3 regions of the Photobacterium ganghwense genome follow, and region 2 is predicted to be linked to each of the others. Evidence: predicted binding sites of a transcription regulator. Region 2 holds the regulator's gene; each other region holds the start of a gene.
The links. Region 2 encodes MetJ, which represses methionine synthesis genes. Its sites were predicted from a motif close to TTAGACNTNTANANGTCTAA; they were not measured.

Region 1 (4,382 bases), on a different replicon from region 2:
GATCCGCGCCAATACGATCGGCGATAGCATCAATCACCGCCAGCGGGAAACGCGCCATATTTTCCGGTGTACCACCAAATTCATCGTCACGTGTGTTGCTGCAGTAATGCAGAAATTGATCGATCAGATAGCCGTTAGCACCGTGGATTTCAACGCCATCGAAGCCAGCGTCAATCGCATTAGCCGCAGCCTGAGCGTAGTCTGCAACCAGTTGTTCAATCTCTGTTTTGGTCGCCGGTTTTGGTACGGTATAAACCAACTCGCGCATTCTCGGCACCGTTCCCTCTACGGCAATCGCTGAAGGCGCAAGCACATATTCACCACCAAAAAAATGCGGGTGAGCCACTCGGCCCGTGTGCCACAGTTGCGCAAAAATTTTACCGCCGTTGGCATGTACGGCATCTGTGACTTTGCGCCAGCCATCAATTTGCGCAGGCGTATACAGACCCGGAGTATTCGGATACCCCTGACCATCGGGACGAATGATGGTAGCTTCAGAAATGATTAACCCCGTCTCCGCACGACGGGCGTAATAGTCAACCATCGCCTGCGTCGGGACCAAATCATCGTCAGCCATACAACGAGTCAGCGGCGCCATTAGAATTCGATTTTTAAGCGTCAGCGTGCCATTCAGGGCGTACGGCTGGAACAGGATGTCCGTCATTTTTCTTACCTCTATCTTGAACGTATATTCAAGATAGGCATTCTTGAATAATTGTTCAAGAACTTTTTTGAATGAATGTTCAAACACTGGTAAAATCAAGGCAATTTCCATTCACCAGAGAGATGCTATGCGCAGTGCAGAGTTCGATCGTGAACAAGTTTTACGTTCTGCAATGGATGCCTTTATTGCTAAGGGATACAGCAAAACCAGTATGCAAGATCTGAAACAAGCTACCGGCCTGCATCCCGGGTCCATTTACTGTGCCTTCGAAAATAAACGCGGCCTGCTTCTGGCTTCACTTGAGCAATACCGCTCTGACAGCAAAGCGGATTTCCAACGTTTTTTTGATCAATCCCCTTCTGCATTAAAGGGACTAAGACTGTATCTCGATCATGTTGTTGAGGAATGTGAGTGTGAAACCATCAAAGATTGTCTGCTGCAAAAAGCTTTAAGCGAGCTTTCTCAGCAGGACGAAGAGGTCGAAGCGCTTATCGCCCACATGCTTAATCAATGGCAAGCGTCTATTGCAGCGAAATTACAGCAAGCTCAACAAGAAGGGGACATTCCGGCTGACAGAAATCCGCTTGAGCTGGCTCAGTTTCTGGTTATGGGGATATACGGTATCCGTACCTTCTCACACACACAGCCAGAAAAAGGCACATTGCGAAGATTGGCCGATCAACTGTTTGCTCATTTATCGCAGTAAATTCAGGCTATCTCTGTCCTTTGAGAATGCATACTCAGCCTGACAGACCTGGCTGAGTATGTATGTTTGCATTTTCCCAGCCAGGCACCGAGTTGGTTACGTCACCCAGTTCATGATTACCGTCACTCAGCTAACTGGTGCCGTGTTTGGGAGACAAAACAAACAAAGCAGTCATTAAAACCATCCCAACCAGAAATATCATAGAAGCCAAAGCCAGAATTTTGTCCAGGAGTTCCGGCGCAATAAACTGGCCATAAAGCAAAAATAATCCACTAATCAATATCAGTACGCTCAGGTGATGGACCCAGAACTGCACATGAGCCAAAGCACTGTTGCCATTTTTCAACCACAGCTTGTGGCAAAGCCCGTAAATGAACGAGACAACAAAGCCTGCCAGCATCGTGTGTGCATGCGTAACGAGCTGACCGTGGTTATGAGAGGCCGCCATGTAGATGCCCAGTAAAAGCCCTAAAATGGCGTATCCAAAACTGCACAATATGAATTTTCTGTCCATCCACTCCCTCCAACTGGCGACACTTCACCAACTTGATCGCTGAAATATTGAGCGCTGAAATATTGAGCGCTGAAATGTTAAGCTCTGTAATATTTGGCGCTGAATAGCCCTAAATCATGAGATAAAAACCAGCGTGAGCCTTAAAAGCCACTCCCGCCCTCAACGCAAACACGGATAAAGTAAAAGCAGTTTCTTACTGAAATAAATTGGCATTCACCTTCATAAGGCTAGGCTGGACAGATCAACTTTGCCATTCAGACCATAAAGCAACGTCACTCAAACCATGCAACAACAATGCGCCAGTTTAAACGGTGCGGCAGAGACCTGGCACATGAATGAGAACACATTAGGCAGCAACCAAAGACCAAATAAATCTCATGATTTGCTTCTGAGTACTGGAACTTCTGCTTGCTGGTTCTTCTGATTGCTATTAGCACAACTGGGATTTTACCGTCGCACTTTTAACGTATTTTGCTGCTGCAACGACGGCACAGCACGTTCTCACATGCTCAGCTGGCTATTCCTCTGTGTGTTGAAAAATCGTGTTGCATCTCAGTTCATTCAATGTAATATGGCCGTACAGCCATCTAAACACCCATACCACCCAATACCATTTTTCGCGTATGGAAATACATGATAGGGAAAGCATGATGAAAAAACGTAAAACAGTCAGTCAATGGATTCTCGGCACCCTGCTGTTTGCAGGCTTAACCGGCTGCGGACAGGAAAACAGCACTGTCATTAAAGTCGGGGCAACGGTAGGCCCTCATGCTCAGGTCGTTGAAGCCGTTGCACGAGAAGCAGAAAAGCAAGGGCTCAAAGTCGAAGTCGTTGAGTTTTCTGATTACATCACCCCGAATGGCGCATTGGCTGACGGCAGCCTGGACATTAACAGTTACCAACACCAGCCTTTCTTACAGAATTACAACAGCAATAATGGCTCGAAGTTGGTCTCGATTGGGGAGTCCATCCTGATGCGCATGGGGATTTACTCGAACAAATACGCCTCTCTGGCCGATCTGCCGGATAATGCGCAGGTTGCGATTCCTAATGATCCGACGAATGGTGGACGTGGTCTGCTTCTGCTGGAGGACGCCAAGCTTATCACACTTAAACCCGGTGTCGGTTTCAAGGCCAGCATTGAAGATGTGGTCGATAATCCGAAGAACCTGAAATTTATTGAAGTTGAAGCCGCGCAGCTGCCACGCAGTCTGGACGATGTCGATGTGGCAACGATTACGATGAACTATGTCATGTCTGCCGGTCTGGATCCGAAGAAACAGGGGATCTATCTGGAACCAAAAGATGCCCCCTTGGCAGTCATGGTGATTGCGACGCGTGAAGCAGATAAAAACAACCCGGCATACCAAAAGTTTGTTGATATCTATCAGTCACAACCGATTCGCGACTATCTGCAGCAAACATTCAACGGTACCATCGAACCGGCTTTCTAAGCCAAATCAGGACATGTATTGCAGCCACCCCCTTCATCAGCGTGTATTCCGTTTACTCCGGTGATTGTGGTGGCTGCAACACTCATACCGGGTAAGTGTTGCTAATGGCAGTTACTTTGAGTTTCAGACTCGTCGACATTAAGACGAATGGTGAAGGTACTACCCTGCTGTGGTACAGACTCAACCGTCAGGATACCACCCAGGTTGGTGACCATTGCAGAAGCCAGTGCCAGACCAAGTCCATAGCCCTCCGAATTACTCCGACTGCTATCCACCCGATATAAACGCTTAAACACTAAGTCCTGATGCTCCGGGGCAATCCCGATCCCTGTATCAGTCACATTGATGACTAGCTGGGCTGTTTTCTCCGGTTGGTTAACAGCGTGATGCTCAACCGGTGGCAAAGAGGGAGCAATCGTGGACGCAGATAACCGAACCGATCCTCCCGGCGGGGTGTATTTCAATGCGTTATCAACCAGATTAACCAATACCTGCGTCAGTTTGTCAGCATCAGACAGAATGATGATACCGGGAGAACAGGTGCAATGGAGCTCAATCCCCTTTTCTTCGGCAATATCTTCAAACCAGCTAGCCACGCGCTCCAGCGCCATTTTTACTTCCGTTGGAGCTAGCCTAACAATGCGCTTTCCGGCCAGTTCATCATTCAGTTTCATCAGTGCTGTCAGCATGTTACCGGCCTGCACCGCATACTCAGCACAGTCACTTAAGGCATGCTCCTGCAGATTCTGTTTCTCTGCTCCCTTCAAGGGAGACACCAATGCCCCTTCAGCGGCCAGCCGGATCCGTGACAACGGTGTTCGTAAATCATGGGCAATGGCATCCACTGTGGTATCCATTGTTGCAATGACCTGATGTAACCGTGAAACCGCCTGATACACGCTCTGGTTAATGGCGGCCAAGCCATCTTGTTGCATGGCGTCCGTTCTAGAAAACGTTCCTTTTCGTGGAGGTTCTATCTCGTTTTGCTCGGAAAATGAATCCAAAGCGTGATGGCTGAGCTTATCAAGCTGATTGCCCAAGGTT
Region 2 (4,382 bases):
CCTTTATCGGCTTCGACACTGCGGGCTAGCGGCAACAACTGGGCACGCTGAAGCAACCGGTCGACCTCCGCCAGCACCGGCTCCAGGGTTTGTGAGCGCGGGACCGACAACGCAATCACACAGACGTCATCCAGTGACGTCACGATTTTAGCGCCACGTCCGGAGGCCAGCACCCGCTCAACCCGGGTTGAACCGGATTCCGGCTGATGGCTGCAACGCAGGGTCAGATCAATGGCACTCTGCGCCACCGGTTGCAGAGTCCGGCTGTGCAGTACCGGGGCTGCCAGCCGCGCCAGTTCGCTGGCTTCATCGAGCCGCAGCAGCGGCAGCAGACAGGCATCCCCGACTTTACGTGGATCGGCACTGTACACCCCAGCGACGTCGCTCCAGATCGTCACCCGCTGGACTTCAGCCAGTGCGCCAATCACGGTAGCGGAATAATCCGAGCCGTTACGCCCGAGCAGCACAGTTTCCCCGGCGCCGTTACGCGCCATAAACCCGGTGATCACCACCCGCTTATGCTGATGCTGCGCCAGTTGCGCCTTGAGCAGCGGCCATGACTGGGCCCTGTCGACCTCCGGCTGTGCCGAGCGTTCTGTGCGCAGGAACAGGCGAGAGTCCAGGTTCACGGCAGGCAGCCCCTGCTGACTCAGCAGCGCGGCCATCAGCCGGGCCGACCAGAGCTCACCGTGCCCTTGAACCCAGGCTGACTGCGCTTCACTGAGCGGCAACTGCTCCCCGACACGGGCGATCTCGCCCAGCTCCAGATGCAGCTGAGTCAGCAGCTCATCTGCCAACTCACCGCTGAGCAGGTTTTCAATCAGTTGTTGCTGGAACTGACGCAAAGCCTGCAGGGCTTCGTGGGCCTGACGGCCGTCTTTGCCAAGCAAGGTCAGCCACTCGATTAAATTATTTGTGGTTTTTCCTGCCGCAGACACCACCACCAGATCGGTGTCACCGGAGTATTCCCGTAGAATCTCGACGACCCGGCGATAACAGTCCGGATCGGCCAGGCTACTGCCGCCAAACTTGTGCAATTGCCTCGGATTGCCTGCACTCATGCTGCCACCTCCGCCGCTTTCTGGAAGGCCTGCGCCAAATCTGCAATCAAATCTGCCGGGTCTTCCAGCCCCACAGACAACCGCAACAATGACGGCTTCAGCCCGGCCGCAGCCTGCGCTTCATCCGACATGGCGCGGTGGGTCATGCTGGCCGGATGGCAAATCAGACTCTCCGTCCCGCCGAGAGACTCCGCCAGCGAGAAGCAGGTTAGCTCACGGACAAAGGTTTCCAGCTGTGCTTGAGAGCCTGCGATCTCAAAACTCAGCATAGCGCCAAATCCTTTCTGCTGCTGGAGGGCAATCTCATGCCCCGGGTGCGACGGCTGGCTAGGATGATAAATCTGTCCGACCAATGGCTGGGTTTGCAGAAATGCCAGAATCTGCGCGCTGTTTTCCTCATGCATCCGCATCCGTGGAGCCAACGTGCGCAGACCGCGCAGCGTCAGGTACGCATCAAACGGTGCGCCGGTAGCGCCGATACAGTTGGCCCACCATGCCAGGTGCTCCGCCTGCTCTTCTGATTTGGCGACCAGCACCCCGCCCAGCACATCAGAATGGCCGTTGATGTATTTGGTGGTGGAGTGCACAACAAAATTGGCGCCCAGCGCCAAGGGTTGCTGCAAGATAGGTGACAGGAAGGTGTTATCGACCGCGACCAGCGCCCCGACTTTGTCGGCAGCGGCGCACAGCTCGGCAATATCCACGATCCGCAGTAGCGGGTTGGACGGCGTTTCCACCCACACCAGCTTAGGTTTCAGTGCCAGCGCCTCAGCCACCGCCTGCGGGTTGGTCTGATCCACGAAGCGGACCTGAAAATCGCCCTTTTCCGCCCGGGTATTGAACAAGCGGTAGGTCCCGCCATAGCAGTCATGCGGTGCCACAACCAAATCGCCCGGTCCCAGCAAGGCCGACACCAGCAAGTTAATCGCCGCAGTCCCGCAGTTCGTCACAATGGCACCGGCTCCGCCCTCTAGCTCCGCCAGTACTTCTGCCAGCATATTGCGGGTTGGATTTCCGGAACGCGAATAGTCATACTGAGGCAGTTCGCCCAACTGGGGGAAACCATAGGTGGACGTCAGATAGATGGGTGGCACCACGGCATTAAACTGGGTGTCGGACTCAATGCCGGTTCGAACCGCGACGGTGGCAAGCTTCTTGTCACTCATAGTTACTTTCCTTGTTGGGCGATTGCAGCTGAATAAACTTTACGCATCAACATAGCGGCTATCACAAAGGACGTCAACACTTCTAGACGTCCATATGTCTTTGCTTATGGCAGTAAATCCCGCTAAAATCCGTCTTAGTTCTATTACTTCAATTTAAAATCGCTGAGAAGGTTAAAAATGGCAGAGTGGAATGGCGAATACATCAGTCCATACGCGGAACACGGTAAGAAAAACGAACAAGTAAAGAAAATTACAGTTTCGATCCCACTGAAGGTTCTGAAAATCCTGACCGATGAACGTACCCGTCGCCAGGTTAATAACTTACGTCATGCGACCAACAGTGAACTGCTGTGCGAAGCCTTCCTGCATGCCTACACCGGCCAGCCGTTGCCGACCGATGATGACATCCGTAAAGATCGCCCGGATGACCTGCCAGCGGAAGCCAAGGCCATCATGGATGAGAAAGGGATCAAGTACGAAGATATCAACGAGTAACCGTGCCCTCGCGGCGCCCACTCGCGACTGATTCCCCTGGCAGCAGCCATAAAAAAACCAGCCCTCAGGCTGGTTTTTTCGTTTCAGGCAGATGGACTTACTTGTCTTCCATGTAACCCACTGGCATCGCGATCTGTGCCACGCCGGAGTCAATTGCCGCCTGAGCCACCGCTTTCGCAACGCGCGGCAGCAGACGTGGATCCATTGGTTTTGGAATGATGTACTCAGAACCGAACTCCAGTGACTGAGCACCCGCCGCTGCCACCACTTCCGCCGGTACCGGCTCTTTCGCCAGTTCACGAATCGCGTGTACTGCCGCCAGTTTCATCTCATCGTTGATTTCGCTGGCACGTACGTCCAGTGCACCACGGAAGATGAACGGGAAACAAATCACGTTGTTCACCTGGTTCGGGTAGTCAGAACGGCCTGTACCCATGATCAGGTCATCACGTACTGCGTGCGCCAGCTCCGGTTTGATTTCCGGATCCGGGTTTGAACACGCAAAGACCACCGGCTTGTCAGCCATCAGTTTCAGTGCTTCAGGAGCCAGTAGATCCGGACCCGATACGCCCACAAAGATATCTGCGCCGTCAATCACGTCTTCCAGCGTACGCTTGTCAGTGTTGTTGGCAAACAGTTGTTTGTATTCGTTAATGTCATCACGACGAGTGTGGATCACGCCCTTGCGGTCGAGCATGTAGATCTTCTCACGCTGTGCGCCACACTTAATCAGCAGTTCCATACATGCTACCGCAGCAGCACCGGCACCCAGACAGACAATCACCACCTCGCTGATGTCTTTGCCCTGCAGTTCCAGCGCATTCAGCATACCGGCTGCAGTAACAATAGCGGTACCGTGCTGATCATCGTGGAAAACCGGTACGTTACAACGCTCAATCAGGCGTTTTTCGATTTCAAAACAGTCTGGGGCTTTAATGTCTTCTAGGTTGATACCACCGAAGGTGTCAGCAATGTTGGCTACGGTATCAACGAACTCGTCGATAGTACGGTGTTTCACTTCGATATCGATGGAGTCCAGGCCAGCAAAACGCTTGAACAGCAGCGCTTTCCCTTCCATTACTGGCTTAGACGCCAGGGGACCCAGGTTACCCAGACCCAGAATGGCCGTACCGTTAGTAATAACAGCAACCATGTTGCCTTTGCCGGTGTACTTGTAAACATTCTCAGCATTCTGGGCAATTTCACGTACTGGCTCAGCAACGCCTGGGCTGTAAGCCAGCGCCAGATCTTCAACAGTGTTCGCTGGTTTACTCAGCTCAACAGAAATTTTGCCGGGAACAGGGTACGCGTGGTAATGGAGGGCTTGTTGGCGAAAATCTTCAGACATAATGTTCAGGATCCTGAATAATAATAATGTTCAGTTCGTTGGAAACGCTAAATCATATGCGATAGCAGCAGAAAATCCTAGCACCGAACATCTGGTCGAGCCAAGGATTCCTGAGCGGATTAGTCAGGTTTGTTGTGAGCTATGATCCGTATCCGTAAAAATGGGTAATTTCTGTGTCACTACAGGGAAGGAAACGCTAACAGAATGTGACTGTTACAGGCTCAGGAAGGATCAATGGGTATAAAAAAGGGGATGCCGAAGCATCCCCTTTTTTCGAAATTCAACGTGCAATTACTTGCTAGACAGAGCGCC
Region 3 (4,382 bases), 450 kb from region 2:
CTCCGCGCGGTTGATGTCACGACCGGACAGCCCCACCAAGCCGTTTCATCTTTAACACCATGCGCTCATGCGATTTCACAAGGCCTACCGCCTTCACACTGCTACCGACAGCAGAGGCCAAGTTAGGGTGTCTGCTCCGGCATTAGTTTACGGGTACTGACCAAAATCGCTTTGGTTTCGCTGTGTGCGTCCGGCTGACTCAGCTGCTGTTGCAAGTGAAGTTGCTCAACATCGGCAATCATCATACTGTTGCTGTCCAAGGCTGAAGCTTTCAGTTGGGCAGATTGTTCATGGGTTAGCGAATTCAGAACACTGCGCTTCTGGGCCTGCATGGTCTCATCCAGTTCAGCATGCCACTGTGCTTTATCCAACGTCAGAACACCGGGCCCTGCCTCTTGTTCGGTTGCATGCGCTTGCCATGCCAGTACCAAAGACAAAGTGACCAATAAGTGCTTCGCGATCGTATTCATAGTGTTCTCCTGTTTATGCTGTGCTTATGCTTTGTGGTGTCAGCCAGAATGGCTTGGTGGTGCAAAACAGGTATTGCAGCTCGCGTGCCAAAATTTATTTCAATATTTTTCAATAGCTTAATAAAAACCCTTTAAACGCAGCATTATTTTGTTATTTCAAGATGGCAAATTTGTACGCATTTTAGCCAAATTCACTAACTCACTAATTCACTGACTCTTGGCACCCGATACACCTATCCCTGATTCCTAAATAAAGAAAACATCTGCCGCTAACCCGGCATGATTTCAGTGCCGAATGTATCGCTGCAACCAATACGCTCTCCCACTACCCTGAATCCGGCGCGCCATTTCGTCACAGCCAGTCGCTGGTGCGAATGCCTTTTTTCCCGCCTTAGAAAACAAAAAAGGCCGCCTGAGCGACCTTTTACAGCGGGCTAAGCCCAACCAGAGAATACTTTCGTTAGCGTGCTGCCAGCCAGCCAGGTACATCGGCAATACTGTCCAGAACGGCATCGGCCAACTGAGTGCCTTCTTCCGTGACCGGTTTACCGGTGCGTACCAGCACTCGGGTTCCTACGTCAGCCGCCTGTGCTGCCAGCATGTCGTCGGTCTTATCACCAATCATGACAGAGTTGGCCATATCGATTTTCAGAAAATCGCGCGCAGAAATGAACATACCCGGTTTTGGCTTGCGGCAGTTACAGTCCTGCAGGTAGTCACCCTGACCTTCGGTCGGGTGATGCGGGCAATAGTAAATACCGTCAAACTCTACCCCGTTGTCCACAAAGTTCCAGTCCATCCATTCAGTCAGGGTCAGGAACTCATCTTCGGTATACATGCCGCGAGCAATGCCCGCCTGGTTCGTCACCAGCACAAGTAGATAGCCCATCGCTTTCAGCTTCTTACAGGCCTCAAATACGCCTTCGACATATTCGAAATCATCTACGGTATGAACATAACCGCGATCGATATTAATCACGCCATCACGGTCGATAAAAACTGCTGGTTTGGCCAAGCGTCAGCCCTCTGTTATTCGAAGTTTGTGTCAATGTCTCGAATTATGGCACGGCTGGCACCGGGATTCATCTGCTTTATCCCCATTTTAGCCATCCTTCTTACGCCGGAATTGCTGCCAAAATTGGGAAATCCAGAAATAAAGCCGTTTAGCCGTCCAGACGTAAAAATATCTATTGACTTCATTTATGTTAACCCATAGCATCAAGTCAAACGATACGATTAGTCATTTTATGACACACCTCGTTAACATGATGCAAAGACAGCAAATAACATAACAAAATATTGGTCGTCGTCAGCATCGGTTTACCGACTGACGCAATATGATTCAGGAAGAAGAATGATAGAAATAAGCAGAGTTAACAAAGTGTTCTATCAAGGGGAAAGGGAGATCCACGCCCTGCGTGATATCAACCTGAAGATTGAACAAGGCACTATTTTTGGGGTCATCGGCGCATCCGGTGCCGGCAAAAGTACCCTGATCCGTTGCGTCAACTTGTTGGAAAAGCCAACCAGCGGACACGTGGTTGTCGACGGCGTTGATCTTACCCAACTTTCGAATCAGGAACTGACTCAGGCACGCCGCAAAATCGGCATGATCTTCCAACATTTTAACCTGCTGGCCTCGCGCACCGTTTTTGCCAATATAGCCCTTCCTCTGGAGCTGGCTGGCACCCCAAAAGCCGAGATCAAAGCCAAAGTGGAAGGATTGCTGGCACTGGTTGGCCTTACAGACAAACGAGATGTGTATCCGGCCAACCTGAGTGGTGGTCAGAAACAGCGTGTGGCGATTGCCCGGGCTCTGGCCTCCGATCCGAAAGTGCTGCTGTGTGATGAAGCCACCAGCGCCCTGGACCCGGCCACGACACAATCTATTCTGGCTCTGCTAAAAGAAATTAACCGTAAGCTGGACCTGACGATCCTGCTGATTACACACGAAATGGACGTGGTGAAAAATATCTGTTCTGAAGTGGCTATCATCGGCGGCGGTGAGCTGGTTGAGAAAGGTCCGGTGGGTGACATCTTTGCCCATCCGAAAACCGACCTGGCGCGTGAGTTCATCCGTTCCACGCTGGATCTGTCCATTCCGGAAGAATATCGCACTCGCCTGGTAGAACATCGGGTTGAAAACAGTTACCCGCTGGTACGTCTGGAATTTACTGGCGAGTCTGTTGATGCCCCGCTGATTTCCCAGATTGCCCGTGAGTTCAACATCGATATCAGCATCATGAGCTCAGACATGGATTACGCCGGAGGCGTCAAATTTGGATTGATGCTGGCCGAGATCTTCGGCACCGAGCAGGCAGCGGAACAAGCCATTGCCTTCCTTCGTGATCACAAAGTGAATGTAGAGGTACTGGGTTATGTTGCTTGAATCGATTGCACAATGGTGGACGACTAACGAGCGTCTGATTGATCTGCTTATTCAGGCGCTGGGCCAAACTCTGGTTATGGTCTTTGCCTCTGGTCTGATTGGCTTTCTGGTCGGGATTCCGGTCGGTGTCGCGCTCCACCTGACCAAAGAAGGCGGCCTGCTGGCCAACCCAACCCTCAATAAAGTACTGGGCACCATTACCAATATTGGTCGTTCTATCCCCTTTATTATCCTGTTGGTAGCGATCATACCATTTACCCGTTTTCTGGTCGGCAGCTCCATCGGTACCGCCGCCGCGATTGTTCCGCTTACCGTGGGCGCGATTCCGTTTATCGCCCGTCTGGTTGAAGGAGCGCTGTTGGAAGTCCCATCGGGCCTGATTGAAGCCGCCCAAGCAATGGGGGCAACACCGCGCCAGATCATCAGCAAAGTGCTGCTGCCGGAAGCTTTGCCTGGCATCATCAATGCTGTGACCATCACCCTGGTGACACTGGTCAGCTACTCTGCCATGGCAGGTACCGTGGGTGGTGGCGGCCTGGGCGATGTCGGTATTCGCTACGGTTACCAGCGCTTTGACGGCACGGTCATGCTGATTACGGTTGTACTACTGGTCATCTTAGTGCAGCTCATTCAATCATTGGGCGATCACCTGGTGAAACGCGTGGACCACCGTTAATCATCACAGCCACACGATCAACACCAAGCACACAATCAACACCAAACATAATTAACAACTAGTATTACGGAAAACCCCAATTCTAAGGAGAAGTAACATGGCGTTTAATTTGAAGAACTTGTTTGCCGTTGCCGGCCTTGCCTCTGCGCTGGTGCTGACCGGTTGTGGCGAAAAAGAAGCCACCGCTACAAACAAAGTGAAAATTGGGGTGATGGCCGGTGCCGAAGCCCAGGTGGCAGAAGTGGCTGCAAAAGAAGCCAAAGACAAATACGGTCTGGATGTTGAGCTGATCACTTTCACTGATTACGTTTCACCAAACGCCGCACTGGAAGAAGGGTCAATTGACGCCAACGCCTTCCAGCATAAGCCATACCTGGATCAGCAAATTGCCGACCGCGGCTACAAGTTCGCCGTTGCCGGTAACACCTTTGTCTACCCGATTGCGGCTTACTCAAGCAAAATCAAGTCCATTGCGGAGCTGAACGACGGTGATCAGGTGGCTGTGCCAAACGATCCAACAAACCTGGGCCGCTCTCTGCTGCTGCTGCAACAACAAGGGCTATTGAAGCTGAAAGACGGTGTTGGCCTGACGGCCACGGTACTGGATGTTGTTGAAAACCCTAAGAACCTGAAAATTGTTGAACTGGAAGCCGCGCAACTGCCGCGCTCGCTGGATGACGTTCAACTGGCGATTATCAATAACACTTATGCCAGCAGCATCAATCTGACGCCGGAAAAAGACGGCATCTTTGTGGAAGACAAAGAATCACCATACGTCAACCTGATTGTGGCGCGTCAGGACAACGTCAATGCAGAGAACGTGCAAACTTTCGTGAAAGCCTACCAG

Region 1: a site for MetJ is predicted at 2,456-2,475, ahead of FH974_RS22290 (MetQ/NlpA family ABC transporter substrate-binding protein). Genes of this name have one in related genera too.
Region 3: a site for MetJ is predicted at 1,634-1,653, ahead of metN (methionine ABC transporter ATP-binding protein MetN). Genes of this name have one in related genera too.

The regions. Positions count from the first base shown of each region.
Region 1 is NZ_CP071326.1:1,343,058-1,347,439, forward strand. Features, by position in the region: gene FH974_RS22275 (alkene reductase) at 1-664, opposite strand, end outside; gene FH974_RS22280 (TetR/AcrR family transcriptional regulator) at 792-1,370, shown strand; gene FH974_RS22285 (hypothetical protein) at 1,501-1,884, opposite strand; gene FH974_RS22290 (MetQ/NlpA family ABC transporter substrate-binding protein) at 2,535-3,338, shown strand; gene FH974_RS22295 (sensor histidine kinase) at 3,440-4,382, opposite strand, start outside.
Region 2 is NZ_CP071325.1:203,431-207,812, reverse strand. Features, by position in the region: gene FH974_RS00995 (bifunctional aspartate kinase/homoserine dehydrogenase II) at 1-1,061, opposite strand, end outside; gene FH974_RS00990 (O-succinylhomoserine (thiol)-lyase) at 1,058-2,227, opposite strand; gene metJ (met regulon transcriptional regulator MetJ) at 2,405-2,722, shown strand; gene FH974_RS00980 (malic enzyme-like NAD(P)-binding protein) at 2,820-4,070, opposite strand; gene rpmE (50S ribosomal protein L31) at 4,362-4,382, opposite strand, start outside.
Region 3 is NZ_CP071325.1:652,051-656,432, reverse strand. Features, by position in the region: gene FH974_RS03230 (hypothetical protein) at 123-470, opposite strand; gene gmhB (D-glycero-beta-D-manno-heptose 1,7-bisphosphate 7-phosphatase) at 931-1,485, opposite strand; gene metN (methionine ABC transporter ATP-binding protein MetN) at 1,825-2,859, shown strand; gene FH974_RS03215 (methionine ABC transporter permease) at 2,849-3,535, shown strand; gene FH974_RS03210 (MetQ/NlpA family lipoprotein) at 3,633-4,382, shown strand, end outside.